4 regions of the Pantoea sp. App145 genome follow, and region 1 is predicted to be linked to each of the others. Evidence: predicted binding sites of a transcription regulator. Region 1 holds the regulator's gene; each other region holds the start of a gene.

Region 1 (7,787 bases):
TCATGATGCCGATTAACAACGAGAAGGTACGCAGAAAGCCAAAGTTGGCAGCGGAGGCGGTAAGTAACATATTATTAGGCCCTGGCGTGATCGCAGCGACCCAGAGAAAGCCCAGCATTGATAAAAACAGACTTAGTTCCATGTTGATTCGGGTGCTCCTCACCCAGGAAAGCCAAAAACCCATCGAAACTATCAGCGAGATATGCATCAGACAAGCGTTTACCACAGTAATTTTGATTCTCCGCCCGGCGAGACCTTCGTCCCGCTGAGCGGCTTTCGCAATCCGCATCTGCAAACCCTGCTCCCGCGCCTGCTGCGGCGGCGTGTTACCCTGCGTCCGCACTGGCAGCGTCTTGATTTGCCGGATGGTGATTTCGTCGATCTCGCGTGGAGTGAAGATCCGGTGCAGGCCGCCCATAAACCGCGCATGGTCCTGTTTCACGGCTTAGAGGGAAGTTTCCACAGCCCCTATGCCCACGGGTTGATGCAGGCATGTCAGGCGCGTGGCTGGCTGGCAGTGGTGATGCACTTTCGTGGTTGCAGTGGCGAACCCAATCGCCTGCATCGTATTTACCATTCCGGCGAAACGGAAGACGCGAGCTATTTCCTGCGCTGGTTAAGGCGTGAATGGGGCACAGTGCCAACCACTGCAGTGGGCGTCTCGCTCGGCGCGAATATGCTGGCGTGCCTCGCCGGGATGGAGGGCAGTGATGCGCCTTTTGATGCCGCCGTCGCTATCTCGGCACCGCTGCTGCTGGAGCCGTGCAGCCAGAAACTGGAGAACGGTTTCTCACGCTTTTATCAGCATTATTTGCTGACGCAGCTGAAAAAAAATGCGAAGCGCAAGCTGCGCGCCTGGCCCGGTACCTTGCCGGTGGATTTACGCCAGCTACGCACCCTGCGGCGTCTGCGCGACTTTGACGATGCCGTCACCTCACGGGCGCACGGTTTTATCGATGCGGGGGACTATTATCACCGCGCCAGCGCCATGCCGCACTTAATCAATGTCCGTAAGCCGCTGCTGATCATTCACGCCAAAGACGATCCCTTTATGACTGACGCAGTTATCCCGCAACCGGAGCAGCTGTCCTCGTCAATTGAATACCAATTGACGCAGCAAGGCGGCCACGTTGGCTTTGTCGGCGGGACATTGCTGCGCCCGCAAATGTGGCTGGAGCAACGCGTGCCACAGTGGCTATCAACTTATCTGGATATGTGATCGTGATTATACCGTGGCAACAACTCGACCCCGAAACGCTGGAAAACCTGATTGAAGCCTTTGTATTACGCGAAGGCACCGACTACGGTGAACAGGAGCGCAGTCTGGCGCAGAAGGTCGCCGATGTGCGCCGCCAGCTGGAGCGTGGCGAGGCGGTACTGGTGTGGTCTGAACTGCACGAAACCGTCAATATCATGGCGCGCGGTGAATTTCGCGGCTAATGCACATCCCGGCATTTCGTGCTAACAATGCTCATCGCCGGACTTCACAGGGAGCTTTGTCATGTCAGCCAGGCATCCAGTTATCGCCGTTACCGGTTCCAGCGGAGCCGGAACCACCACCACCAGCCTTGCCTTCCGGAAAATTTTCCAGCAGCTGGATCTGCACGCCGCAGAAGTGGAAGGCGACAGTTTCCATCGTTATACGCGTCCAGAGATGGACATGGCGATCCGCAAAGCGCGCGATCTGGGCCGTCATATCAGCTACTTCGGACCGGAGGCCAACGATTTTGGCCTGCTGGAGCAAACCTTCAGACAATACGGACAATCCGGTCTCGGGCAGTCGCGCAAATATCTTCACACCTATGATGAAGCCGTGCCGTGGAATCAGGTTCCCGGCACCTTTACGCCCTGGCAACCGCTGCCGGAAAACACGGATGTGCTGTTTTATGAGGGTTTGCACGGCGGCGTCGTGACACAGCAACACAATGTGGCCGAACATGTGGATTTGCTGGTCGGCGTGGTGCCGATTGTGAACCTCGAGTGGATTCAGAAGTTGATTCGCGACACCAGCGAACGCGGTCATTCGCGCGAAGCGGTGATGGATTCGGTGGTACGTTCGATGGAGGATTACATCAACTTCATTACGCCACAGTTCTCGCGCACCCATATCAACTTCCAGCGCGTACCTACCGTTGATACCTCAAATCCGTTTGCCGCACGTGAGATTCCGTCGCTGGATGAAAGCTTTGTGGTGATCCATTTTCGTGGGCTGGAAGGTATTGCCTTTCCTTACCTGCTGGCGATGATTCAGGATTCCTTTATCTCGCATATGAACACCCTGGTGGTGCCGGGTGGCAAAATGGGGCTGGCGATGGAGTTGATTATGACACCGCTGGTGCAGCGGCTGATTGAAGGTAAACGGATTGAATAATCCGTCATTTCCGTATCGGCGCGATTTATCGCGCCGCTACGTTCGTGCTATAGCTCGATAACCTCATAGCTGTGGGTGATGTCGACCCCTTTGCCCAGCATGATCGCCACCGAACAATATTTCTCTGCCGACAAATCCACCGCACGCGCCACCGCTTTATCGCCCAGCGCTTTGCCGCTGACAATAAAATGCAGATTGATGTGTGTAAAAATCCGTGGCGCTTCTTCACGACGTTCAGAAGTGAGTTTCACCTCGCAATCGGTCACTTCATTGCGCCCTTTTTGCAGGATAGACACCACGTCAATCGCGCTGCAACCACCCGCCGCCATCAGCACCATCTCCATCGGACTCGGCGCTTTATCACCCGAGTTCCCATCCATTAATACCTGATGACCCGATGAGGATTCTCCGAGAAAGGTAAGCCCCTCCACCCATTTGACTCGTGCCTGCATTATTCTTTCTCCTGACCAAGCTGATTTGCCGCCAGAGTACGCTTTCACCTGAGAAACAGCAATCCAGACTAATCGCCCTTTTGCTGAAGCGAGACAACACAAGACAGCTAGCAAAAGCTGTGCTACAAACAGAGCTGAAAATATTTTCGTCGTAACAGACGAAGGCGGGAAGAATCAGAAGCCTGGCTTAAGAGTCCACCCGAATAATTTCCTTTACTGGAAGCGCTCTACGATTTCACCGCCTGACAGGGAAAATTGCCCCCTGTGTTTTGGGCACGATTACAACAGAGGATAATAGCGAATGGTTCTCGGCAAACCGCAAACAGACCCTACACTCGAATGGTTCCTGTCCCATTGCCATATTCACAAATATCCATCCAAAAGCACCCTGATTCACCAGGGTGAAAAAGCGGAAACGCTCTACTACATCGTGAAAGGTGCCGTTGCGGTACTGATTAAAGATGAAGAAGGCAAAGAGATGATTCTCTCCTACCTCAATCAGGGGGATTTCATCGGCGAGCTTGGCCTGTTTGAAGAAGGTCAGGAACGCAGTGCCTGGGTACGAGCAAAAACTGCCTGCGAAGTGGCTGAAATTTCCTACAAAAAATTCCGTCAGCTGATTCAGGTAAACCCGGATATTTTAATGCGTCTTTCGGCGCAGATGGCACGTCGCCTGCAGGTGACATCAGAAAAAGTCGGCAACCTTGCCTTCCTTGATGTGACCGGTCGCATTGCGCAGACGCTGCTCAATCTGGCCAAACAGCCTGATGCCATGACCCACCCGGACGGGATGCAGATCAAAATCACCCGTCAGGAAATTGGTCAGATCGTTGGCTGCTCACGCGAGACAGTTGGCCGTATTCTGAAAATGCTGGAAGATCAAAACCTGATCTCCGCACATGGTAAAACCATCGTCGTTTACGGCACCCGCTAATTCCTTCTCACCCACGGCGTGATGGTCACATCGCGCCGTTTTTGTCTACGATGAGCTGATGTGGCGTCGAATCATCTATCATCCCGAAGTTAATTATGCCCTGCGGCAAACGCTGGTGCTTTGCCTGCCCGTGGCTCTCGGCTGGCTGTTTGGTGACCTGCAAAAAGGTTTGCTGTTCTCGCTGGTTCCCGCCTGCTGCAATATCGCGGGTCTGGATACACCACATAAACGTTTCTTTAAACGCCTGATTGTCGGCGGATCCCTGTTTGCCACCGGCAGCTTTCTGATTCAGTGGTTGACGGATTACCATGTTCCTTTGCCGCTGATTATGCTGGCTCTGCCGCTGCTGGTGGGCGTCACCGGCGAAATCAGTCCGTTGCATGGCCGTTTGCTGCCCGGCACCCTTATCGCCGCCATCTTCACACTCAGCCTCGCAGGACGCATGCCGATATGGGTACCGCCGCTGCTGTATATCGGCGGCACGCTGTGGTACGGGCTGTTTAACTGGCTCTGGTTCTGGCTGTGGAAAGAACAGCCGATGCGTGAAACCCTCAGCCTGCTGTATCGCGAGCTGGCGGATTATTGCGATGCCAAATATACCCTGCTGACGCAGCTGACCGATCCGGAAAAAGCGCTCCCCCCACTGCTGGCCCGGCAGCAAAAAGCGGTCGACCTGATCACCACCTGTTATCAGCAAATGCATATGCTGTCTGCCAGCCGTAACAACAGCCATAAACGTCTGACGCGTGCCTTCCAGGTGGCACTCGATCTCCAGGAACACATCTCGGTCAGCCTGCATCAGCCTGAAGAAGTGCAAAAACTGGTGGAGCAGAGCCATGCTGAAGCGGTGATCCGCTGGAATGCGAAGACCATATCGGCGCGGCTGCGGCTGTTGGCCGATGCTATCCTCTATCACCAGTTGCCGGAGCGCTTTCATATGGAGAAGCAGCTCGGGGCGCTGGAAAAGATTGCGCGCCAGCACCCGGATAATCCGGTCGGTAATTTTTGCCTGTACCATTTCAGTCGGATAGCCCGCGTCCTGCGCACGCAGAAACCTCTTTATACCCGTGACCTGATGGCCGACCGCCAGCGACGTTTGCCGTTTTTTCCGGCGCTGCGCAGTTACCTGTCGCTAAAGTCCCCGGCGTTACGCACCGCAGCGCGTTTTGCCGTAATGCTGATGTTTGGCAGCGCGCTGGCGTTGTTCTTTAACATCCCCAAACCCTACTGGATTCTGATGACCACCATGTTCGTCAGCCAGAACGGCTACAGCGCCACTCGCGTACGTATCCAGCACCGTGCCCTCGGCACCTTCGCCGGGCTATTGATCGCGGCTGCCTCGCTGCGTTTTGCCGTGCCGAAATCCATCACCCTGCTGTTTATGCTGGCGATCACCCTCGCCAGCTATCTGGTGACGCGTAAATATTACGGCTGGTCGATGATTGGCTTTACGGTAACGGCGGTGTACTCGCTTCAGTTGCTGTCGCTCAACGGTGCACAGTTCCTGTTGCCACGCATGATGGATACGCTGATGGGATGCCTGATTGCCTTTGGCGGCATGATTTGGCTGTGGCCACAGTGGCAAAGCGGCTTGCTCCGTAAGAACGCACATGACGCGCTGGAGGCTGACCAGGAAGCGTTGCAGCTGCTGCTCGGGCCGGAGCAGTCGCCGGAGAAGCTGGCCTACCAGCGCATTAAGGTTAACCAGGCACACAACGCCATGTTTAACTCGCTCAATCAGGCGATGACCGAACCGGGTTTTAACCCGCAGTATCTGAAAGATATGCGCTTATGGGTGACGCACAGCCAGTTTATTGTCGAACACATCAACGCCATGACGATTCTGGCGCGCGAGCACACCATGCTGACGCCAAAGCTCGCCGAGAAGTATCTGCAATCCTGCGAAATCGCGTTGCAGCGTTGTCAGCAGCGGCTGGAATATGACGGGCCGGGCAACGACAGCAACGTGCTGGAAGCGCCGGAAAATATTAATGAGGGTGCGGTGACCATTGTTGAGCAGCATGTGAAGCGGATTCTGCAACACCTTAACGTGATGCACACCATCTCTTCACTGGCGTGGAGCCAGCGACCGCATCATGGTCGCTGGCTGATGGGCTTGCGGGTGAAAAACTGAATTACGCCGCCAGTACCTTCTCTACCGCCACGGCAAAGCGCGCCATCCCTTCTTCGATATCGGTCGGCTCAATCACCAGCGACGGGACGAAACGGATCACATCGGTACCGGCTGTCAGGATCATCAAACCTTCCGCCGCAGCGGCATGCAGGATATCGCGTGCTTTGCTGGCGTGCTGCGGCTTCAGCGCTGCACCAATCAGCAGGCCTTTTCCACGGATGTCACTGAACAGATCAAACTTGCTATCCAGCGCTTTCAGCGCCGCGACAAACTGCTGACGACGAGCTTCAACACCGTCCAGCACTTCAGGCGTGTTGATGATATCCAGCGCCGTTTCGGCAATCGCACAGGCCAGCGGGTTACCGCCATAAGTGGTGCCGTGCACGCCAGGTGCCATCACTGAAGCGATTTCATTGGTCGTCAGCATGGCGCTCACCGGGAAACCACCGCCCAGCGCTTTCGCCGTGGTGATAATGTCCGGGGTGATGCCGTAGTGTTCGTAAGCAAACAGTTTGCCACTGCGTCCCATGCCGCTCTGCACTTCGTCCAGCACCAGCAGCGCCTTGTATTCATCGCATAAGGCACGCAGACCCTGCATAAATTCCGGGGTAGCCGGCATCACGCCGCCTTCGCCCTGAATCGGCTCGACCACGATGGCGCAGGTGTGATCATCAATTACCGCTTTTACCGCCGCCAGGTCGTTGTAAGGCACATGCACGATATCCGCCGGTTTTGGGCCAAAACCATCGGAGTATTTTGGCTGGCCGCCAACCGAGACGGTAAACAGCGTGCGTCCATGAAACGCATTGTGGAAGGCGATGATTTTGCTTTTGAACGGGCTGTGTTTTTTGCAGGCGTAATAACGCGCCAGTTTGAACGCGGCTTCGTTAGCTTCCGCACCAGAGTTGCCAAAGAACACGCGCTCGGCAAAGGTGGCCGCAATCAGTTTGCTTGCCAGGCGCAGCGCCGGTTCATTGGTAAATACGTTGCTGGTGTGCCACAGGGTTTCACCCTGGGTTTTCAGCGTTTCCACCAGCGCCGGATGGCAATGGCCGAGCGCAGTCACTGCGATGCCGCCGGAAAAATCGATATATTCTTTGCCCTGCTGATCCCAGACTCGGCTACCCTTGCCTTTAACCGGCACAAACTGCGCAGGTGCATAAACAGGCAAAATTACGTTATCGAACGTTTCCCGGGTTACCGCTAGTTTTTCTGCTGCCATTGCCGACCTCATCGGGTTATTTGTTGAGTTGACGTGAAATTATAATCACAAAATATGCATAAAAAATCACACAAAGGCAAACACAACTTAAGGCCGCAGGAAATTTGCCAGCAGCTGATGTCCCTGTTCACTGAGAATACTTTCCGGATGGAACTGTACCCCTTCCAGTGGCAGCGTTTTATGACGGAACCCCATAATTTCATCAGGCTCCCCCTCGCGCAGGCTCCAGGCCGTGACCTCAAACGCGTCAGGCAGAGAATCCCGCGCCACAATCAGCGAATGGTAACGGGTCACGGTGAGAGGATTGTTCAGCCCGCGAAACACACCGCTATCGTTATGGCGAATCGCTGACGTTTTGCCATGCATTACCTGACGCGCACGCACCACCTGGGCACCATAAGCCTGAGCAATCGCCTGATGACCGAGGCACACACCAAGGATCGGCAGACGACCGGCAAAATGGCGGATGGCCGCCAGCGAGATACCGGACTGGTCCGGCGTACAGGGGCCAGGTGAAATCACCAGATGGCTCAGGGGGAGCGCATCCATCTCGTCCAGGGTGATGGCATCATTGCGCACCACCCTGACGTCAGCGCCCAGCTGGCAGAAATACTGGTAGAGATTCCAGGTGAAGGAGTCGTAATTATCAATTAGCAGCAGCATAGCGCCCTCAG
Region 2 (7,787 bases), 1.1 Mb from region 1:
TTTTGCCGGTGTGCTCGATAATGATAATTTCCTGCACAGCCTGTATGTCTCCCCCGATTTTCAGGGCCAGGGAGTGGGCAGTGCGCTACTGGACGCGGTACAGGCACGTTTTACCGGCACCGGGGCGCTGAAATGCCTGCTGCTGAACCAGGCTGCGCAAACCTTTTATCTGAAGCATGGCTGGCAAAAGGTGGCGCAGGGTGAAAGCGATCAGGGGAAATACCTGTTGATGCACTATCCGCTGACGGCGCGCGCCAGCGGATAATCAGTCGGTTAAACCGCGCGGAAGGCGATATCGTCGGGGATCACTTCCCCATGCCAGTAAAGCTGCGACGCCACGCGCCCGGCCAGCTCGCGATACATCACGGTAAACTCACTGTCAGGACGACGAATCACCGTTGGCTCACCGTCATCCAGATCTTCGCGCAGATTAATATGCAGCGGCAGCTGTGCCAGCAGACGGGTGTTGTAATCCTGCGCCAGTTTCTGCGCGCCCCCCGTACCAAAGATCGGCTCATGATGACCACATTCGCTACAGATGTGGATGCTCATATTTTCCACCACACCCAGCACCGGTACGTTGACCTTCTCAAACATCACCATGCCTTTACGCGCATCAATCAACGCGATGTCCTGCGGCGTCGTCACCACCAGCGCGCCGGTCACCGGGATATTTTGCGCCAGCGTCAGCTGGATATCACCGGTACCAGGCGGCATATCCAGCACCAGATAATCCAGGTCCGGCCACATCGTTTCATTGAGTAGCTGCATCAATGCCTTGCTGGCCATAGGGCCACGCCACACCATTGCGTTATCGTCAGTCACCAGATAACCAATGGAGTTGGTCGCCAGCCCGTGCGCCATGATCGGGGCCATATGGGTGCCATCCGGCGAAGTCGGACGCTGATTTTCCGTACCGAGCATGTTGGGAATCGACGGACCATAGATGTCCGCGTCGAGAATCCCCACGCGCGCCCCTTCCGCCACCAGCGCCAGCGCCATATTCACCGCGGTACTGGATTTGCCCACGCCACCTTTGCCAGAACTGACGGCAATGATGTTTTTCACACCATTGACGCCAGGATGGTTTTTCACCCGCTTCAGGGTGGCGATATCGTGGCGTAGCCGCCAGTCAATCGCCCGGGTTTGCGTCAGGCGCAGCAGCTCGCTGCTGGTTTGTGCTTTCAATTCTTCAAACGCGCTGGCCCAGGCGAAAGGCATCACCAGTTCCAGATGCAGTATGTCATCCAGCAACGCGACATGGCGCAAGGCTTTCAGTGTCGTAAGATTGTGCTTCAGTGTCGGATGTTCAAAGCCACTCAGCACGCCTATCACCACGGCGCGCAGGGCCTCAGGTGAATGTTGTTCCCGGGATTGTGAAGTCATCCCCGCTCCTTACTCTTTATTCTGACGCTGAACTTCAGCGATGTGATTTCAATAATATCAGATAGGGCATAAAGTGAGGTGACTGTCAGGTTGTGTTTACGCCAGAGAGTGCTTCGGTTAACATCTTAAGCCCGATTTTTCATTTACAGAAAGCTACGCAAACTATGACTCAAGTCGCTAAAAAAATTCTGGTAACGTGCGCGCTGCCATACGCGAACGGCTCAATCCATCTCGGCCACATGCTCGAGCATATCCAGGCAGACATTTGGGTGCGTTACCAGCGAATGCGTGGCAATCAGGTTTACTTCATCTGCGCCGACGACGCGCACGGCACACCGATCATGCTGAAAGCACAGCAGCTCGGCATTGCGCCTGAGCAGATGATTGCTGAGATGAAGCAGGAGCATGAGACTGATTTCGCCGGTTTTGACATCAGCTATGACAACTACCACTCGACGCACGGCGACGAAAACCGCCAGCTGTCGGAGCTGATTTACGGCCGTCTGAAAGAGAACGGCTTCATTAAAAATCGCACCATTTCTCAGCTGTACGATCCGGAAAAAGGCATGTTCCTGCCCGATCGTTTCGTTAAAGGCACCTGCCCGAAATGTAAATCGCCGGATCAATATGGCGACAACTGTGAAGTCTGCGGTGCCACTTACAGCCCGACCGAGTTGATCGAACCAAAATCCGTGGTATCTGGCGCGACGCCGGTAATGCGTGATTCCGAGCACTTCTTCTTCGATCTGCCTTCCTTCAGTGAAATGCTGCAGGCGTGGACGCGTTCTGGTGCGTTGCAGGAACAGGTGGCGAACAAAATGCAGGAATGGTTCGAATCCGGCCTGCAACAGTGGGATATCTCGCGCGATGCGCCCTACTTCGGCTTCGAGATTCCAGGTGCGCCAGGCAAATACTTCTACGTGTGGCTGGATGCGCCAATCGGCTACATGGGGTCGTTTAAAAACCTGTGCGATAAGCGCGGCAATATCGATTTCGACGAGTTCTGGAAGAAAGATTCCACCACCGAGCTGTATCACTTTATCGGTAAAGACATCGTCTATTTCCATAGCCTGTTCTGGCCCGCGATGCTGGAAGGTAGCCAGTTCCGTAAGCCGACCAACCTGTTTGTGCACGGTTATGTGACGGTTAATGGCGCGAAGATGTCAAAATCTCGCGGCACCTTTATCAAAGCCAGCACCTGGTTGCAGCATCTGGATGCCGACAGCCTGCGTTATTACTACGCGGCGAAACTCTCTTCACGTATCGATGATATCGACCTGAACCTGGAAGATTTCGTGCAGCGCGTGAATGCGGACATCGTCAACAAAGTGGTCAACCTGGCGTCACGTAATGCTGGCTTCCTGACTAAACGCTTTGACGGCAAATTGTCGTCCGAACTGGCCGATCCGGCGCTGTATCAGACTTTTGTCGATGCCTCGGAGAAGATCGGTGAAGCCTGGGCCAGCCGTGAATACAACCGTGCCATCCGTGAAATCATGGCACTGGCGGATCTCGCCAACCGTTATGTGGATGAGCAGGCACCGTGGGTGGTGGCGAAACAGGAAGGCCGTGATGCTGATCTGCAAGCCATCTGCTCAATGGGTATCAACCTGTTCCGCGTACTGATGACCTGGCTGAAACCGGTATTACCCTCTCTGAGCGCCCGCGCTGAAGCTTTCCTGCAGAGCGAACTGAGCTGGGATGCTATCCAGCAGCCGCTGCTGGATCATAGCGTTGCGCCGTTCAAAGCATTGTATGGCCGCATTGAGATGACCAAAGTTGACGCGCTGGTTGAGGCATCGAAAGAAGATGCTGCTGCCGCTAACAAGCCTGCGGCGACCGGCCCTCTGGCTGAAGCACCGATTGGCGACGCGATCACCATCGATGATTTCGCCAAAGTCGATATGCGCGTGGCGCTGATCGAAAAAGCAGAGCTGGTGGAAGGTTCAGACAAGCTGCTGCGCCTGGAGCTGGATTTGGGCGGTGAGAAACGCCAGATCTTCTCTGGCATTCGTGCCGCCTATCCGGATCCGTCAGTGCTGGTCGGCAAGATGACTATCATTGTCGCTAACCTGGCACCGCGTAAGATGCGCTTCGGTGTATCGGAAGGGATGGTGCTGTCAGCGGGTCCTGGCGGCAAAGACCTGTTTGTGCTGTCCGTGGATAGCGGTGCACAGCCAGGAATGCCGGTGAAATAAAGTTCTGAGCCGCCATTTAGGCGGCTCCTGCTCCTCCTGTAGCGGCGCGATTTATCGCGTGTGTTTTGTCGAAAAACAGCGCGATAAAGCGCGCCGCTACAGACTGCAAACCTTACCCATGATGTGATCTCTGGCACGCTAAGCGCTTAATGCGTATGATGAAGCCCTATGAAAACAGGAGCCTGTCATGCCCACCGTGCTGTCTGTCAGCTGGCGCTATTTGCGCGCCTTTATCATCATTTACGCTGCTCTTTATGCCGGAATCGGCATTTCTACCCTGCTTCCTATTAACATTCCCGGTAGTATCATCGGCATGCTGCTGTTGTTTATGCTGCTGGCGCTGCAAATCCTGCCCGTGGACTGGGTCAAACCCGGTTGTCATTTGCTGATTCGCTATATGGCGCTGCTGTTTGTCCCGATCAGCGTCGGAGTGATGAGTTATACCGATATCCTTACCGCGCAATTCGGTCCTATCGTTGTTTCCTGCCTGATCAGTACTTTTCTGGTACTGGTGGTGGTCGGCCTGAGCGCCGAGCGAATGCAGCGGTCTGGCGTGCCAAAGGAGCCAGGAAATGAGTGATATCTGGTGGTCCCTGCCACTGACGCTGCTGGCCTATTTCCTCGCCCGTAAGTTTGCAGCAAAAATCAAAATTTCCATCGTTAACCCGTTACTGGTGGCGATGGCGATTGTCATCCCCATTCTGCTGCTGACACATATGCCCTATGCCCGCTATTTTGCTGGCAGCGCGCTGCTCAATCAGCTACTGCAACCCGCTGTGGTGGCGCTGGCCTTACCGTTGTATGAGCAGATGCATCAAATCCGCGCCCGCTGGAAAACCATTATCAGCGTCTGTTTTATTGGCAGCATCACGGCAATGATTTCCGGCACAGCCATCGCCTTATGGCTGGGTGCAACACCGGAGATTGCTGCCACCATCATGCCGAAGTCGGTCACAACGCCGATTGCTATGGCGGTTTCGGCTTCAATGCATGGTATCCCAGCTATCAGCGCCATTTGTGTACTGATTGCGGGTGTGCTGGGCGCGGTATTCGGCCATATGCTGCTCAATCTGTTGCAGATAAAAAGCAAGGCATCACGCGGATTAGCGATCGGCAATGCCTCGCATGCGCTGGGCACCGCGCGCGCCGCAGAGATTGATTATCAGGAAGGGGCGTTCAGTTCTCTGGCGCTGGTGATTTGCGGCATTATTACCTCGCTACTGGCACCGTTTCTCTACCCGGTGCTGATGCACTGGTTCGGGTAAACTTGCGAGAGATCTCGCAAAGTTGAAACAAGCAAGTCAGCTTACATTGTCAGAGCGATATAGATCACATATAACCCTTCAGGCGGCGCACCGCCGCTGACGCGTTAACGAGGCCATCATGCATCCAAGATTCACTTCCGCTTTCTCTGCCCTGCCGGTCAATCTGCAACAGGCGTTGCAATCCATCATGGATGCCGCCGATTTTCATGGTGTCCTGCAGGCCGATGAAGTGACGCAGTTACAGCAGGCTACCACGCTGGAAGCCGATGCCCTCGCTCTCGCCTTGCTGCCACTGGCGGCGTCCTGTGCCGTCGCGCCGGTTTCAAATTTTAACGTCGGTGCCATTGCGCGTGGCAGCAGCGGTAACTGGTATTTCGGTGCCAATATGGAATTCCGCGGTGCACCTTTACAGCAGACGGTGCACGCGGAACAAAGCGCCATCACCCATGCCTGGCTGCGGGGTGAAACGCAGCTGGAGACCATCACCGTCAATTACACACCGTGCGGCCACTGCCGCCAGTTTATGAACGAGCTGAACAGCGGCACCGCCATTCGCATCAGCCTGCCAGGCCGTGCTGTCAGCACCCTGGGCGATTACTTGCCGGATGCTTTCGGCCCCGCGGATTTGAATATCGCTGAGCGTTTGCTGACCCCGGTCAATCATGGCTTTAGCTTGCAGGGCGACACTCTGCAACAGGCAGCCATTGAGGCAGCCAATCAGAGCCATGCCCCCTACAGCCACAGCTACAGCGGAGTGGCACTGCGTAGCCGCAGCGGGCAGATTTTTACCGGACGTTATGCGGAAAATGCCGCATTCAACCCCAGCCTGCCCCCGCTACAGGCAGCCTTGATTCTGCTGAATATGCACAACGAAGCGCTGGATAGCGTGCAACAGGCGGTACTGGCGGAATGTCAGGGGGCCGTGCTCAGCCAGCATGACGCTACGCGTGCCACACTGGCGGCGCTGGGATGTGGCGATTTTACCGCTGTCACCTTGTCAGTTTGCGCAGTTAAGTGATCCTTTTACCGCTTTTGTGACCTTTTATTAACAAAAGCTGTACATCTGCAGGAAATTTCATAGGATCTGGCGCCAGAAATCACTTCACAATAAGAAAGTCTGGCGTTACCTTTCCCGGCGACACGCCAGAAAACACTGCAACCGGAGCAAAAACTGCATGGAACTCGAGTACGAAAGTAAACGTCCGCTGTATATTCCTTATGCCGGTCCGATCCTGCTGGAATTTCCGCTGTTGAATAAAGGCAGCGCCTTCTCCCTCGAAGAACGTAATGAGTTCAATCTCAATGGCCTGCTACCCGAAGCAGTTGAAACCATTGAAGAACAGGCCGAACGTGCATGGCGTCAATTCCAGGATTTCAAGAACAATAACGACAAACACGTTTACCTGCGCAATATCCAGGACACCAACGAAACCCTGTTCTACCGCCTGCTGGACAATCATCTGGAAGAGATGATGCCGATTATCTATACCCCGACGGTCGGCGCCGCCTGTGAACACTTTTCTGAGATTTATCGTCGTGCGCGTGGCGTATTTATTTCCTATAACAACCGCGATCGCATCGAAGACATGCTGCAAAACGCCACCAAACAGAACGTGAAGGTGATTGTGGTAACCGACGGCGAGCGTATCCTTGGTCTTGGCGACCTGGGTATCGGCGGTATGGGGATTCCGATCGGTAAACTGTCGCTGTATACCGCCTGTGGCGGCATCAGCCCAGCTTACACCCTGCCCGTGGTGCTGGATGTGGGTACCAACAACCAGCAACTGCTGAATGACCCGCTGTACATGGGCTGGCGTCATCCGCGTATCTCGGGTGAAGAGTACGAAGAATTCGTTAACGAATTTATCCAGGCGGTGAAACGTCGCTGGCCGAAAGTACTGCTGCAATTTGAAGACTTTGCGCAGAAAAATGCCATGCCGCTGCTGGAGCGTTATCGTGATGAGATCTGCTGTTTTAACGATGACATTCAGGGCACCGCAGCCGTGACCGTCGGTACGCTGATTGCCGCCAGCCGCGCTGCGGGCAGCCGCCTGTGCGAGCAAAAAGTGGTGTTCCTTGGTGCCGGTTCTGCCGGTTGTGGTATCGCCGAGCAGATCATCGCGCAGATGAAATCAGAAGGCCTGAGCGATGACGAAGCGCGTGCCCGCGTGCTGATGGTGGATCGTTTTGGTCTGCTGACTGATAAACTGCCGAACCTGCTCGATTTCCAGAGCCGTCTGGTGCAGAAGAGCGACAACCTGAAAGCGTGGGATATCACCAGTGATTCCATTTCCCTGATGGATGTGGTGCGCAACGCTAAACCGGACATCCTGATCGGTGTTTCCGGTCAGCCGGGCCTGTTCACAGAAGAGATCATCCGTGAGATGAACAAACACTGTAAACGTCCGATTGTGATGCCGCTGTCAAACCCTACCTCACGCGTGGAAGCCACCCCGGCGGATATTATCGCCTGGACCGATGGTGCCGCGCTGGTGGCAACCGGTAGCCCGTTTGCACCGGTTAGCTGGAAAGGCAAAATCTATCCGATTGCCCAGTGCAACAACTCCTACATCTTCCCGGGCATTGGTTTGGGTGTGATCGCCTCTGGCGCGTCACGCGTTACTGATACCATGCTGATGACCGCCAGCCGTGCTTTAGCCGATTGTTCACCGTTGGTGAATGACGGCGAAGGCCCGGTGCTGCCGGAAATCAAGGATATCCAGGGCGTCTCCAAAGTGATCGCCATGGAAGTGGGTAAAGCCGCACAGCTGGCTGGTGTTGCCGTGGTCACGTCGGAAGATGTGCTATCCAGGGCCATCAATAACAACTTCTGGCTACCGCAGTATCGTCACTACCGCCGTACCTCAATCTGATTGAGGTTAATTGCCGGGCAAATTCGCCCGGCAATGCGCAAAAAAACACCAGCTGACTGGCGTTA
Region 3 (7,787 bases), 320 kb from region 1:
GGGAAGCTGTTCTCTTTATCGGTGAAGTAACCCCAGTCAAATAACACCGGCACACCGGCAATTTCCCAGTGGCCCGACGGCGTATCTTTACCGGATGAGAGTTCGCTGGCGTAAGCATAAGCCCCGATAATCTCTGCGCTGGCGTCCAACCCCGGCGGGAAACGCCCGGTTGAGAGTTCAGCGGCTTTGCCCAGCCCAAGTGCCGTGAGGTTTGGTAAGTGTAGCGGCCCTGTGCGGCCTTCATTGGCCCGGCCTTCGAAGCACGCTTCGGCGATATGGCCGAGCGTATCCGATCCTTCATCGCCGAACTTAGCGGCGTCTTTGCTGGAGCCGATCCCAAAGGAGTCGAGAACCATAATAAAAGCACGTTTCATGCAAGTCTCCTGCGCAACTGCGCGATGACAAGTCAAAAAAAAGCGATCAGATCAGTATACCCGAACGGCTATTGCCTGGCACGCACCGGGCGCAACTATTCGCTGATGCGGCGATACACCACCGGTGTCTCTGCCGGGGCTTTATCGCTGAGGGTGATGGCCGCTTTCACCGCCTGTGCCGCCTGCTGCCACTGCGCTTCCGACGCAGCATGGATCACCGCCAGCGGGCGCTGCGCATCGACAGGCGTACCGAGAGTAATCATCTCGCTCAGGCCGACGCTGTAATCAATGTTGTCACTGGCGCGCTGACGTCCGCCGCCAAGCGCCACTACTGCCATACCGAGAGCGCGGGTATCCATGGCGCTGACGATTCCCGGACGATCGGCATACACCGCTTTGCTCAGCATCGCCGCAGGCAGATAGTGATCCATGCGGGCGATAAAATCGGTCGGGCCTTTCTGTGCCGCCACCATGCGACCAAAGACCTCTGCCGCCTGGCCGTTATCCAGTACCCGCAGCAGCTGTTGCCGGGCTTCAGCCTCGTTAGCCGCCAGCCCACCGGAGATCAACATGTCGCTACATAACGCCAGTGTCACTTCCAGCAGACGGGGATTACGCGCTTCACCGGTGAGGAATTGCACCGCCTCGCGCACTTCCAGCGCATTACCGGCAGTGGACGCCAGTACCTGATTCATGTCAGTCAGCAACGCGGTGGTTTTGCACCCAGCGCCATTGGCAACGCCGACAATTGCCTGCGCCAGTTGTTCCGAGGCTTCGAAGGTCGGCATAAAGGCCCCGCTGCCGACTTTAACGTCCATCACCAGCGCATCCAGCCCTTCCGCCAGCTTTTTCGCCAGGATCGAAGCGGTGATCAGCGGGATCGAATCAACGGTGGCGGTGATATCGCGTGTGGCGTAAAAACGCTTGTCCGCCGGTGCCAGCGAGTTGGTCTGGCCGATGATCGCTACACCGTTTTGTTTGATGATCTCGCGAAAACGATCGTCGCTCGGGAAGATGTCAAAACCAGGGATCGCTTCCAGTTTATCCAGCGTACCGCCGGTATGGCCGAGGCCACGGCCGGAGATCATCGGCACGTAACCGCCACAGGCGGCGATCATTGGGCCAAGCATCAGCGAGGTAACATCGCCCACGCCACCGGTAGAGTGCTTATCAACAATCGGCCCGTTCAGGTTGAGTGCCTGCCAGTTCAGCACTGTACCGGAATCGCGCATCGCCATGGTCAGGGCGACACGTTCGGCCAGCGTCATGTCGTGGAACCAGATGGTCATCGCCAACGCGGCGATTTGCCCTTCTGAAACGCTGTTATCTCGCACCCCGTTGATAAAAAAGCGGATTTCCGCCTCACTCAGCTCGTGGCCATCGCGTTTTTTGCGAATAATTTCTTGTGGCAGGAACAAGGTCGCCTCCCCGGCAGAAAAGCGCGCGATAAATCGCGCCGCTACGAATCGCAGAAATGAATAATCAGTACCCGGCTTTACCTGCCGTGGTGGCATGGCCCAGGGTGTTGAGCAGGCTCGCCAGCAGGCTGGACGCACCAAAGCGGAAATGACGCGCATCTGCCCAACCTGCGCCAAGAATATCGTCGGCCAGTTGCAGATAATGTGCTGCGTCTTCAGCGCTACGCACCCCGCCCGCCGGTTTGAAGCCGACCTGCTGCTGCACGCCTTTATCGCGGATCACGCTCAGCATGATCGCTGCTGTTTCTGGCGTGGCGTTGACAGGCACCTTACCGGTGGACGTTTTGATAAAGTCGGCTCCGGCATCGATAGCAATCTCGGAGGCCGCACGGATCAACGCGGGATCCTTCAGTTCACCACTTTCGATGATCACTTTCAGCAACACGCCCGCTTCGTCGCAGACGTCTTTACACGCCTTCACCAGATCAAAACCGATCTGACGGTTACCCGCCATCAGCGCACGATACGGGAACACCACATCGACCTCGTCTGCCCCGTAAGCGATCGCTGCACGGGTTTCCGCCAGAGCAATTGCCAGATCGTCGTTGCCATGCGGGAAGTTGGTCACCGTGGCGATACGGATCTCCGGCGTGCCTTGCTCACGCAGCGCTTTGCGCGCCACCGGGATAAAACGGGGATAGATACAAATCGCGGCAGTGTTACCTGCAGGGGATTTCGCCTGATGACACAGGGCAATCACTTTTTCGTCGGTGTCGTCATCATTCAGCGTGGTCAAATCCATCAGTTGCAGCGCGCGCTGCGCCGCAGCGGTGATATCAGTCATGGTACTCTCCAGTGATCAGCCTGACGGATTACCCCCGCCAGAGAATGTGATAATTCTAACAACTCATGTGATAGCGAATTCGATCATGCGTCACATGAAAAAAGAAAACCGTGAAGATAATACATTTACTTAGTGACAAAAATCACAAAATAACCCATACCCAACGCAAAACTGCGCAGAGATGGCATTGTGACTATTATCACATTTATCCAGCGAAATGTGTCAGTGTCGCCCTATTAATGTAGTCAATTCAGACAAGCCACGCAGGCTCAGGCAGGAAGGTTAAAGACGCGCAGGCTGTTTTGCCACAGCGCGCTGGCAATGACATCGGCAGGTTCAGGACGCAGCTGGCACAGCACATCAAATACCAGGCGCGCACGTTCGGGGCGATTGGGTTCTCCCTGATAACCATTGAGCGGCATATCGGGCGCATCGGTTTCCAGCAGCAGGGCATCCAGCGGCAGTTCGGCGATGGTATTACGGGTTTTGCTGGCGCGTTCATAGGTAATGGTGCCACCCACGCCGATAGCGTAACCCAGCTGAATAAAACGCTGTGCCTGTTGCAGGCTACCGGCAAAACCGTGCACCACGCCACGCCGTGGCAGATCGTGGCGACGCAGATGTAGCGCCAGCTGATCGTGGGTGCGACGCGAATGCAGGATCACCGGCAGATCATACTGTTTTGCCAGCTTCAGTTGCCCATCCAGCAATCGGGTTTGTTTGTCGAACTGCGGATCGTCCATATAAAGATCGAGACCGATCTCTCCCAGCGCCACGCGTTTTGTATCCGGCTGGCGCAGGTGTTCGGCCAGTTGATCAACATGTGCATCCTGGTGCACGGCTATCTGGATCGGATGCAGTCCCAGCGCGGCATACAGCGCCAGATGCTGCTGCGCCAGCTCGCTGACGAGGGCAAACCGGCTGGCATCGACGCTCGGCACAATGATCCGTTCTACCCCTGCCTGTGCAGCGCGCTGGATGCTCGCCTGCGCATCATCCACGAACGGTGGGAAGTCGAAATGACAGTGGGTATCGATAAATCTCATGCCAAAGAACCTGCATCATAATCCGCATCGTTACCGGCCAGCGGAGGCGTGCTGACCTCGCGGTTATCCGGCGCATTCGCCACCGCAGCAGGGGGCGTCACCGTAGTATGCCGCACAAACGGCTCGGCATCACTCAGCCACTGGCCGAGTGTGGCGAGGAAATAACGGCCACAGCGCCGTCCCAGATGATAGTCCTGATTCAGCGACGCAATCCGGCTCCCCAGTGCATTACTCGCCAGCGGTTTCGGAGGAAAGATCTCAATGATGCGCAAATCGCCTGGTGGCTGCTCGATAAACTGCTGGATGTCGTGATAGCTCTCTTCATGCTGATGCAGGATATTGATCATCGGCTGCAAGGCGCTGTCACTGAGCCAGCGCTCCATACGCTTGATCCACTTTGGCGTGTACGACATCTGAGAAGGCACGGTGCGGATCACCACCACGGTATCGGCCCCTCGTCTGGCGGCTTCACGTACCGGGATCGCATCGCTGATCCCGCCATCGAGATAGCTGATCCCGTCCATTTCCACCCCGCTGCGATAAAAACCCGGAATGGCACTGGAGGCTTTGATGATATCGAGCCAGGTGGAACGGGTGGGATTAAAATAGTGCGCACTGTAATCGTCGCTGCGACAGGCACACATATAAAATTCGCTCCCTTTGGCAAACAATCCCTCTGCGGTATTCATCGCCAGCGGTAGCTCCTGACAGGTGATGTCCACCAGCCAGTCGAGATCAATCAGATGTCCGCCGCGCACAAAACGCACCGGATCGAAGAACAGTTTACTGGTGGTGTAACGGGTGATCACCCGCCGCGCATAGCCCGGTTGTGCGCAGACAAACGCCGACAGATTTTGCGCACCGGCCGAGGTGCCCAGCATCAGATGAAAAGGATTGAAGTTCGCGCGCTGAAACTCATCCAGCACGCCGGCGGTAAAGATACCGCGTTGTCCGCCGCCTTCGCAGACCAGCGCAATTTTGTTCGCTTTGAAAGGCGTGAGCGCCAATGGCTCGATGGTTCCCAACGTGACCGGGATGCGTATACCCAAGATGTGTCCCTCAGCGGTTCTTTCTCTGAGGGGTGCTTAAGCGCAGAATCGCCACCGCCAGCAACCCGGAGAACCAGTCATTATGATGCCCTGACTGGCCTCCGCTTCAGACTATTGCCGGGAGAGCGAAAGTTGACACGAAGTGTCAGGGTCGTTTACGCCCGGTAAACAGGCTGATGAGGAACAGAATAATACCGACAATAAAGACAATTTTAGCTGCCCATGCTGCCGTACCCGCCAGACCGCCGAATCCTAACGCCGCAGCGATCAGAGCGATCACCAAAAAGATAATACCCCAACGAAACATAAGCCTCTCCTTACCATAGTGAAAATCGAACTGCTTATACCTTCCATACTTCCCGCTGCAGGCGCGTTAAGATTTGACTGTCAGGTCATTCTTCACACTTTTCACGCCTTCAATGGCTTTCGCGATTTTCTCTGCACGATCTGACTGTGCCTGATTCGCGACAGTACCGGACAACTGCACCACCCCATCGGTGGTTTCCACTTTCACGTCACGTGATGGCACGATGTCGTCCGCTAAAAGTTTAGCTTTGATTTCACTGGTGGTTGCCGCATCACCGGCATAACCTTTCAGCGAAGCGGTTTTGCTGTCTTTAACGTGCAGCTTGTCACTGACGGATTTAACCCCTTCAACTTTCTGCACCACGGCGACGGCTTTTTCCGCCTGGTCCTGCGAACTGACAAAACCGCTGAGCGTCACCACACCCTGATGCGTTTTCACTGAGATATCCGTGCTTTTTATTGCTTCATCATCCACCAGTGCCGCTTTCGCTTTGGCGGTGATGCCGCTGTCATCCATAAACCCACCGACTTTTTTCATAGAACTATCGATTTTCGCACCTGTGCTGTCGGCCGTTGCCTGCGCTTTCTGCGACAGGGATTCATCAGCCAGCGCTGCACCACTCATCAGAGCGGAACCCGCCAGTGCAACAATCAGGGTTTTGGCAATCTTAGTCTTAATCATCGATATCATCCTTCTATCAGTTAACCCATCCGCAACCGCGAATGCGCCAGCAACAAACGGCGTTGCTGCGTTGATGGACGTAATGAAACCTGGTGGTCTCTTTTCTCGTCCGACAGGATAATCATAGACGGGATTGGGGGGTTTGCCGGTTTTTGTGGTTGATATCTCGCCAAAAAGCGAGAAAAGCAGCGTTTTTAAGAGGAGTCTGGAAGGGAAAAACAGGGCCAGTGAAAACCACAGGCCCTGATAAAAAACGACGATTAATGCTCGCGCGTTTTACGGAAGGTCACGTCAGGATAGCGTTCCTGAGTGATATTGAGGTTAACCATGGTCGGGGCGATATAGGTGAGGTTGTCACCACCATCCAGCGCGAGGTTGATTTCATTTTTGCGTTGAAATTCATCGAATTTCTTCACATCGTTGCACTCAACCCAACGCGCGGTCGACACGTTGACCGATTCATAAATCGCTTCAACGTTGTATTCGCTTTTCAGGCGCGCCACCACCACGTCAAACTGCAGCACACCCACCGCACCAACGATCAGATCGTTGTTATGTACCGGTCGGAATACCTGTACCGCACCTTCTTCTGACAGCTGCACCAACCCCTTCAGCAACTGTTTCTGCTTCAGCGGATCGCGCAGACGAATACGACGGAACAGTTCCGGAGCGAAGTTCGGAATACCGGTGAACTTCATGTTCTCGCCCTGGGTGAAGGTGTCGCCAATCTGAATGGTGCCGTGGTTATGCAGACCGATGATATCGCCAGGATAGGCTTCTTCCACGTGCGAACGGTCACCTGCCATAAAGGTCAGCGCGTCGGAGATCACCACATCTTTACCGATACGTACCTGACGCAGCTTCATGCCCTTTTCATACTTGCCGGACACCACACGCATAAAGGCCACGCGATCGCGGTGTTTCGGGTCCATATTGGCCTGAATTTTAAATACAAAGCCGCTGAATTTCTCTTCTTTAGCTTCCACAATGCGCGTGTCGCTATGACGCGGCATCGGGGCTGGCGCCCAGGAAACCAGGCCATCAAGCATATGGTCAACGCCAAAGTTACCCAACGCAGTACCGAAGAACACCGGGGTGATTTCGCCAGCCAGGAACAACTCTTCGTCAAATTCGTTAGATGCGCCCTGCACCAGCTCCAGCTCGTCACGCAGCTGTTGCGCCAGGTCTTCACCCACCGCTTTGTCGAGATCCGGGTTGCTCAGCCCTTTAACGATGCGCACTTCCTGAATGGTATGCCCCTGGCCGGTCTGATACAGGTAGGTTTCATCGTTGTAGAGATGATAAACGCCTTTAAACAGCTTACCGCAGCCGATAGGCCAGGTAATCGGCGCACAGGCGATCTTCAGCTCGTTCTCGACTTCATCCAGCAGCTCCATCGGATCGCGGATATCACGGTCAAGTTTGTTCATAAAGGTGATGATCGGCGTATCACGCAGACGGGTCACTTCCATCAGCTTACGGGTACGATCTTCAACACCTTTGGCGGCATCGATCACCATCAGACAGCAGTCCACCGCCGTCAGGGTACGGTAGGTATCTTCCGAGAAGTCTTCGTGCCCCGGGGTATCCAGCAGGTTGACCAGGCTGTCGCGATAAGGGAACTGCATCACCGAGGTGGTGATGGAGATACCACGTTGTTTTTCCATCTCCATCCAGTCGGATTTAGCGTGCTGATTGGAGCCACGGCCTTTTACCGTACCTGCGGTCTGGATCGCCTGTCCGAACAACAGAACTTTTTCGGTGATAGTGGTTTTACCGGCGTCCGGGTGCGAAATGATCGCGAAGGTACGGCGGCGCGCCACCTCTTGTAAAAAGGGAGCATTAGACATGAATGAAATCTTCTCAAAGGGCAACGCGCTCATCACGCGCTGCGAATAAATCAGGGTGGCCGGTAGCAACTCCGGCGGATAAACGGAACCCGCGGTGACGCAAGGGCATCTCATCGCGGCAGACCAGGCACGTTTTACATTGGCGGCAGTTCCGGTTATCCCGTCAGCATTAAGGCGGCATAGCATACAATATTTCGGCGGAGTGGGGAATCTGAGCG
Region 4 (7,787 bases), 950 kb from region 1:
TTATGTAGAACTGCCTGCTTACGGCAGCTTTACTTTACGCCAGGATGGGGGGGATTATGTTGATACCCTCTATCCGGTGCTAAGCTGGCTCACCTGGCCGATGTCGATCGGGAAATGGACGCTGGAAGGGGTCGAGACCCGTGCCCAGTTGCTTGATTCCGACGCCATCCTGCGTCAGCAGCAGGATCCTTATGCGTTTGTGCGTAACGCTTATTTCCAGCGCAATGATTTCCTTGCCAGTGGCGGTAAGCTGAAGCCGGAAGAGAACCCGAACGCGAAAGCGATTCAGGGTGATCTCAACGAGATTGATGCGCAATAAATAAAAAAAGCGGCTGCAATAGCCGCTTTTTTATTTGCCGGGCGCTTTTGCCCTCAAACATCATGATTAGAACTTGTAGTTAAAGTTCGCGCCATACAACATCGCCTTACCTTCAGATCTGAAGGTGTAGTTCCCTTCCTGAATGGTGACGTTCTGACCGTGCATGTAAGAAACCCCTACATCCACCGAAGCATCCTGATTGAACGCATAAGATGCACCGGCGCTCAGCCACAGGCGATCCTGGTCCGGGATAGAGATGGAGCGGTTTTCAGCTGGAACCGGGCTATCATCGAAGGCGATACCGGCACGGAAGGTCCAGTTATCGTCATAGAAGTAGGTCGTACCCAGTGCGATACGGTAGGCATCGCGGAAACCTTCGTTTTTGTAGAACAGGGTCTGGCCATTATTAGTGGCGTCCAGCGCCTGGAACTGGCTCCAGCTGGTATAGGTCAGGCTGTAGTGCACTGCCCATTGTGGCGCGACTTTATGCCAGCCCGATACTTCCCACATTTCCGGCAGATTCAGTGTCAGAGAACCTGGAATGGTCGAACCGCCTGTCGCATACGGCAGACCTAAACCCAGTGCCTGGTTAATCGGGTTGATATAGGTTGGCAGGTTGCTTTTATATTCGCCGTCGAAGTCGATTTTCACTTCTGAGCGATAGGTAAAGCCAAAGCGGTTATTTTTATCCACTTCGTACAAAATACCGGCATTCCAGCCATAGCCCCATTCGTTGCCTTTCAGGCGGGCGATTTGCGTATCGGCCGGAATACCGAGTGCCGCGCCTGATTCACCGGCGTAACGTTCGATTTTCGCTTTTGCATAGACCGCATCAAAACCGACACCGAAGCTGAAGTGTTCATTCAGACGATAGGCGGTACTGAGGTTAAAATTACCGGTAGTCAGATCGGTAGTGCCGCCATAAGCCCCTGCGGTGTAACCGTCATTAAATTCGGTTGCCAATCCATAATTGGAGGTAACAGATGCTCCAACCCACCATTGATCATTAATCGGATGGACATAATGGATATTGGGGACCCACTGATTAGGGGCGATATTTTTTGCATCAAGGCTGCGGCCGGTAGGGCTGGTGCCGCTGATATTGACGTCAGGATCAATATAAACCGCGCCGATGGAGAAGGAAGGACGATCCATCAATGCCATCGTTGCCGGGTTACGGCTGGCGGAGGCGGCGGTATCCCCCATTGCTCCTTCACCCGAATATGCACGACCTAATCCAATTGCTGAAAATTCGTTAAGTTGAAAGCCCGCAGCATAAACATGAGAAGAGACGAGCGCCACTGCAGCTGCCACAGCCGACTTTGCAAACAGGTTCTTATGGTTCATGACCACAACCTCATATGATTATTATTGAACGTTGTTACATCGCGTAACAAGGGACGGCGGATTGTAGGGACTGACGACAAAGACACATATCAGACCAGTGCGACGAGTATAGGTCGGACCTGTGTCATTGTTGCAATATTGTTTTTAAAATATTTCCAGTTTGATCGATAAAATCAGATCTGCTTAACAAAATCTTTGCCATCAGCTTTGAGCATAGCGAGTCAAATTTGTTCTGGATCAATTTGTAGTGTGATATTCGTCACTTAGCAGACTGTGCGTGGCGATGGTGAGGTATCAGGCGTACACTTTGAGGCAGAAATAATCCCTTTTTGTCTGTTTTATCATCAGGAGAAGACGATGACTGATGCCATTAAAAACTGTAGTGCGAACGAAACAGCTGCCTGCTGCTGTGTGGATGTTGGCACCGTCATGGATAACACCGACTGCGCTGCCAGCTGGTCTGGATTGTTTGCTGACCGTCACGCGGCGGAAGTCATGCTCAAACATTTGAGTGACCGGGCGCGCCAGGTTGAATCCGAACCCTGTGATATCCGCGCACGCTTTGATGAAGAAGCCGCCGGTGTGCGTCTGAATATCGATTTCACCTTTGCCTGCCAGGCAGAAGCGTTGATCTTCCAGCTCGGTCTGCGTTAATCCTCCCTCGTCTGCCGGACACCCTTCCGGCAGCGTTTTTCAATTTCGTGTTTCTCCTCGCACTTTTTCTCTCTGCATATTGGCGACTTACGCGCTCCTGGTTAACACTGATGATCAGGTCAGACCTCTTTGGGCAATGACGCCCCGGTCAAATAGCACAGGTGACAGTCGATGAGCAAAGCGCAGCCGCTGCTGACGCGTCAGGGCGAACGCATCGCCATAACCCACGGTCTTCGTACTCCTTTTGCCCGCCAGGCGAGTGATTTTCATGGCATTCCGGCGCTGGAGCTGGGAAGGATGGTGGTGAGTGAACTCATGGCGCGCAGTGAACTGCCGGTGGACGTCATCGATCAACTGGTGTTTGGCCAGGTGGTGCAGATGCCGGAGGCCCCGAATATCGCTCGTGAAATCGTGCTGAGCAGCGGCCTGAGCGTGCACACCGATGCTTACAGCGTCAGCCGTGCCTGCGCTACCAGCTTCCAGGCAGTGGCAAATGTGGCGGAAAGCCTGATGGCGGGCAGCATCGATGCCGGGATCGCTGGCGGTGCTGATTCCTCATCCGTATTGCCGATTGGCGTCAGCAAAACCCTGGCGCGCGCATTGGTCGATCTCAACAAAGCGCGTCGCTTCAGCCAGAAATTACAGATTTTGCGCCGTCTGCGTCCACGTGACCTGCTGCCGGTGCCACCCGCTGTCGCGGAGTATTCCACTGGTCTGCGCATGGGGGATACCGCAGAACAGATGGCAAAAACCCATGGCATTACCCGTGAACAGCAGGATGCGTTAGCCCTGCGTTCACACCAACGTGCTGCGCGTGCGTGGGAATCGGGTGTGCTGGTGCAGGAAGTGATGCCCGCCTTTGTGCCGCCGTGGAAAGCGCCGGTCGAACAGGATAACAATGTACGCTTCAACGCCAGCGCGGCTGATTATGCCCGATTGCGTCCGGCATTCGATCGTCGTCACGGTACGGTGACGGCAGCTAACAGCACGCCGCTGACCGATGGCGCGGCGGCGGTGATCCTGATGCGTGAAGGTCGTGCCCGTGAGCTGGGCATCACGCCGCTTGGCTACCTGCGCAGCTACGCCTTCAGCGCCATTGATGTCTGGCAGGATATGCTGCTGGGACCGGCTTATGCTTCGCCGCTGGCGCTGGAACGTGCGGGTGTGAGCCTGAACGATCTCACTCTGATTGACATGCATGAAGCCTTCGCGGCACAGACGCTGGCGAATCTGAAAATGTTCAATGATGAGCGTTTCGCGCGCGAGGTGCTCAACCGCCCACACGCCCTCGGTGAAGTGAATGAAGAACGATTCAACGTGCTGGGCGGGTCGATCGCCTATGGACATCCCTTTGCGGCTACCGGTGCGCGCATGATCACCCAAACCTTGCAGGAACTGCGGCGGCGTGGTGGCGGGCTGGGGCTGGTTACCGCCTGCGCAGCGGGTGGATTAGGGACAGCTATGGTACTGGAGGCCGAATAATGAGTGATTCCGCATTCCACCTGCACATGCGCCTCGACCATATCGGCGTAATCACCATCGATGTGCCGGGTGAAAAGATGAACACCCTGAAGGCAGAGTTTGTCCCGCAGATTATGGCGGTGCTGGCTGAAGCACGGCGTGACCCACAGCTGGCCGGGCTGGTATTGATTTCCGGCAAGCGCGATAACTTTATCGCCGGGGCGGATATCAGCATGATTGATCGTTGTACTACCGCCGAAGAAGCTGAAGCGCTGGCGCGTCAGGGGCAGGAAGTGATGGCGAATATTGCCGCGCTGCCTTTTCCGGTGGTGGCGGCGATCCATGGTGCCTGTCTCGGCGGCGGTCTCGAACTGGCGCTGGCATGCGACGCGCGTATCTGTTCGCTGGATGATAAAACCCGTCTCGGCCTGCCGGAAGTCCAGCTGGGCTTACTGCCTGGCTCCGGAGGCACGCAGCGGCTGCCACGGCTGATTGGTGTGCAGCAGGCGCTACCGTTGATCCTGACCGGTAAACAATTGCGGGCAAAACAGGCATTGAAGCTGGGGATCGTGGATGATGCGGTGCCACAAGCTATTCTGCTGGAAACGGCCGTAGCAAGGATACTGCAGGGTAAAAAGACGCTGCGAACGCTACCCTGCCGCGACCGGCTGATGCAGGGGCCGATCGCCAGGCATCTGTTGTTCGCGCTGGCAAAACGTCAAACCGACAGCAAAACCCACGGCAACTATCCGGCTGCCGATCGTATTTTGCAGGTGGTACGTATCGGGCTGGAGCAGGGCAGCAGTGCCGGTCACGAAGCAGAGGCGCGAGCTTTTGGTCAGCTGGCGATGACCCGCGAATCCGCCGCGCTACGCAGCCTGTTTTTTGCCTCCACGGCGATGAAGAAAGAGGCTTTTGCCGCCGCCACGCCGCGTGAGTTAACGCATATCGGCGTATTAGGCGGCGGCCTGATGGGCGGGGGCATTGCCAGCGTAACGGCGCTGAATGCCGGATTGCCGGTACGCATCCGCGATATTAATCTCAGCGGCATCAACCATGCGTTGCAGTACAGCTGGGATCGACTGACTCAACGCCTGAAGCGTCGGCAGATCAATGCTGCGCAGCGCCAGCAGCAGATGGCGTTAATCAGCGGCAGCCAGGATTATCAGGGCTTCGCCCGGCGCGAGCTGGTGATTGAGGCGGTATTTGAAGATTTGACGCTGAAGCAGCAAATGGTGGCGGACATTGAAAACCATTGTCAGCCACATACCATTTTTGCGTCTAACACCTCATCGCTGCCGATTGGTGACATTGCGGCCCATGCGCAGCGCCCGGAAAACGTTATCGGCCTGCATTTCTTTAGTCCGGTGGATAAAATGCCGCTGGTGGAGGTGATTCCCCATGATGGCACTTCGGAGGAGACGCTGGCGACCACGGTGCAACTGGCGCGTGAGCTGGGTAAAACCGCAGTGGTGGTGGCGGACAGGCCGGGGTTTTACGTCAATCGCATTCTCGCGCCCTATATAAATGAAGCGATGCGCTGCCTGCTGGAAGGTGAGCCGATTGAACATATCGATCGGGCGCTGGTGAAGTTTGGATTTCCGGTAGGGCCGTTGCAACTGCTGGATGAAGTCGGTATCGACGTTGGCAGTAAAATCAGCCCGATTCTGCAACAGGCTTATGGTGAACGTTTCAGCGCCCCCGAGGCAGTCGGGAAGATTCTGGCCGACGATCGTAAAGGGCGTAAAAACGGCAAAGGCTTTTATTTATACCAGCGCAGCCGCTGGCCGACGAAACGCAAAGCCGATGCGTCGATTTACAGTCTGCTGGGGATTAAACCGCAGGCGCAGCAGAGTGAGTTACAAATTGCTACGCGTTGCGTGATGATGATGCTGAACGAGGCCGCACGTTGTCTGGACGAAGGCGTGATTCGTAGCGCACGCGACGGCGATATTGCCGCCGTATTTGGTATTGGTTTTCCCCCCTTTCTCGGCGGGCCTTTCCATTATATGGATCAGCGCGGGGCCGGGGAGATGGTCAATACATTAAACGCTTTAATGCAGCGCCATGGCGATCGTTTCACCCCTTGTGACGCCCTGATGACGGCGCTACAACAACAAACGAAATTTTACATTTCTGCACAAATCTGAATAGGCTTACAGATTCAGCGGGTTAGATAGCCTGCTAAGAAATGGCTTACGCGGTAGCATTCCGAGATATGCTTATTTAATAAACAACCGGTTGACTATACTGAAGCCATTGCGGTAAAACACAGCGTTCATTCGCAGAATGAAGCGTCTGGTGCTGTGGTACCGGACGATATCGACAAACAACAGCGGTGCTTTATGCAAGTTTTTATCATGCGTCATGGCGATGCGGCTCTGGAAGCAGCAAGTGATTCAGTCCGGCCACTCACGATCTGTGGATGCGACGAATCACGCCAGATGGCGAGCTGGCTTAACGGCCAGGCGCTGGATATCGAACGGGTGCTGGTAAGCCCCTATCTGCGTGCCGGGCAAACCCTTGCAACGGTACGTGAAGCTCTGACTCTGCCGGAAGAGCAGGATGTGTTGCCAGAGCTGACGCCAGGGGGCGATCCGGGACTGGTGGCCTGTTATTTACAGGCACTGGCGAACGAAGGCGTGAAATCGGTGCTGGTGATTTCGCATCTGCCGTTGGTGGGATATCTGGTTTCTGAACTCTGCCCGCAGGAAACACCGCCGATGTTTGCCACTTCGGCGATTGCCTGTGTCAATTTTGACCCGGTAGCCTGCGAAGGCAAGCTGGAATGGCAGGTCAGTCCATCGAAATTGGCTAAAGCGATGTAATCCCGCTGTGGGCCGCCTGTGCGGCCCTGATTTTTTATGGCAGTTCTGGCGGTTGCCACTCTTCTACTTCAATCAGCACCAGCAGCGCGGCGTCGCCGCCAAACATTTTCGGTGCCTGATGGAATGCCATCACCCACGGATGTTGTGCCAGCCACAGCGGCGTTTGCTGCTTGAGGATGTGTTTACCGTGCCCGGTCATCACGCTGGCGCAAAACAGATGCTCACGACGGCAGGCGGCAATTAACGCACCGAGTTCCTGTTTGGCCTGCATCTGGGTTAAGCCGTGCAGATCAAGAAAAATTTCCGGGGTATAGTCGCCACGGCGCAGTTTTTTCAGCTCATAATGGCTGACGTCAGCGCGTACGTAGCGCATCGGACCGTCGCTGGACAACAACGGCTGAAACTCGTCGGAGAAGTAATGGCTGTTGTCGGCCTGTTCGGAAAGCAGCCTTTTCAGCGGCACTTCGCGCGTTTTCACCACCGGTTTATGCACGATGGTGTCCTGTTTCATTTTGCGCGTTCCGCTCATTAACTGGCGAAACAGCGCCTGATCGTCCTGGCTTAGCGGCGTCTTCTTACTCATGTCTCAATAGATATCATCAGAAATGGCGGGGGAACCCGATGCCATACCTTACCTTTAAGTGTTAACAAATGTCAGCTTTTTCACCTTGCCGCGCTGAATTCTGCCCGGCTTCGTGGCAAACTATCGGCCGATTGATTTTATGGCCTGCTGGAGGGCTACGTGGACAAAATTTTCGTCGATGAGGCAGTCAATGAACTGCACACCATTCAGGATATGTTGCGCTGGGCTGTCAGCCGTTTTTCCGCGGCCGGTATCTGGTATGGTCACGGCACAGATAACCCCTGGGACGAAGCGGTACAACTGGTCCTGCCCACCCTCTGGCTGCCGCTTGATATCCCGGAAGATATGCGTCATGCGCGCCTGACGGCCAGCGAACGCCATCGCATCGTGGAGCGCGTAATTCGTCGCGTTAACGAGCGCATTCCGGTGGCCTATCTCACCAACAAAGCCTGGTTCTGCGGCCACGAATTTTATGTCGATGAGCGCGTGCTGGTGCCGCGTTCGCCAATTGGTGAATTGATTGAAAACCGCTTCGCCGGGTTGATTGGCGATAATCCGGCACATATTCTCGACATGTGTACCGGCAGCGGTTGCA

The links. Region 1 encodes CRP, which controls carbon source genes, mostly activating them, when cyclic AMP is high. Its sites were predicted from a motif close to ATGTGANNNNNNTCACAT; they were not measured.
Region 2: the regulator CRP is predicted to act here: its motif matches at 4,902-4,919, upstream of cdd (cytidine deaminase).
Region 3: the regulator CRP is predicted to act here: its motif matches at 2,824-2,841, upstream of deoC (deoxyribose-phosphate aldolase).
Region 4: the regulator CRP is predicted to act here: its motif matches at 1,914-1,931, upstream of RCF31_RS19205 (YfcZ/YiiS family protein).

The regions. Positions count from the first base shown of each region.
Region 1 is NZ_CP133290.1:3,191,859-3,199,645, reverse strand. Features, by position in the region: gene RCF31_RS14600 (LysE family translocator) at 1-142, opposite strand, end outside; gene RCF31_RS14595 (hydrolase) at 203-1,219, shown strand; gene RCF31_RS14590 (YheU family protein) at 1,222-1,440, shown strand; gene RCF31_RS14585 (phosphoribulokinase) at 1,502-2,371, shown strand; gene RCF31_RS14580 (OsmC family protein) at 2,419-2,823, opposite strand; gene crp (cAMP-activated global transcriptional regulator CRP) at 3,125-3,757, shown strand; gene RCF31_RS14570 (YccS/YhfK family putative transporter) at 3,816-5,891, shown strand; gene argD (bifunctional acetylornithine/succinyldiaminopimelate transaminase) at 5,893-7,113, opposite strand; gene RCF31_RS14560 (aminodeoxychorismate synthase component II) at 7,201-7,776, opposite strand.
Region 2 is NZ_CP133290.1:10,562-18,348, reverse strand. Features, by position in the region: gene RCF31_RS00085 (GNAT family N-acetyltransferase) at 1-265, shown strand, start outside; gene apbC (iron-sulfur cluster carrier protein ApbC) at 274-1,386, opposite strand; gene metG (methionine--tRNA ligase) at 1,551-3,584, shown strand; gene RCF31_RS00070 (CidA/LrgA family protein) at 3,772-4,164, shown strand; gene RCF31_RS00065 (CidB/LrgB family autolysis modulator) at 4,157-4,849, shown strand; gene cdd (cytidine deaminase) at 4,968-5,867, shown strand; gene RCF31_RS00055 (NAD-dependent malic enzyme) at 6,025-7,722, shown strand.
Region 3 is NZ_CP133290.1:3,514,111-3,521,897, reverse strand. Features, by position in the region: gene deoB (phosphopentomutase) at 1-374, opposite strand, end outside; gene deoA (thymidine phosphorylase) at 470-1,792, opposite strand; gene deoC (deoxyribose-phosphate aldolase) at 1,857-2,636, opposite strand; gene RCF31_RS16295 (TatD family hydrolase) at 2,906-3,682, opposite strand; gene RCF31_RS16290 (patatin-like phospholipase family protein) at 3,679-4,731, opposite strand; gene RCF31_RS16285 (DUF1328 domain-containing protein) at 4,877-5,038, opposite strand; gene osmY (molecular chaperone OsmY) at 5,105-5,719, opposite strand; gene prfC (peptide chain release factor 3) at 5,980-7,569, opposite strand.
Region 4 is NZ_CP133290.1:4,140,466-4,148,252, forward strand. Features, by position in the region: gene mlaA (phospholipid-binding lipoprotein MlaA) at 1-319, shown strand, start outside; gene fadL (long-chain fatty acid transporter FadL) at 386-1,666, opposite strand; gene RCF31_RS19205 (YfcZ/YiiS family protein) at 2,024-2,320, shown strand; gene fadI (acetyl-CoA C-acyltransferase FadI) at 2,492-3,802, shown strand; gene fadJ (fatty acid oxidation complex subunit alpha FadJ) at 3,802-5,931, shown strand; gene sixA (phosphohistidine phosphatase SixA) at 6,127-6,609, shown strand; gene smrB (endonuclease SmrB) at 6,644-7,192, opposite strand; gene prmB (50S ribosomal protein L3 N(5)-glutamine methyltransferase) at 7,352-7,787, shown strand, end outside.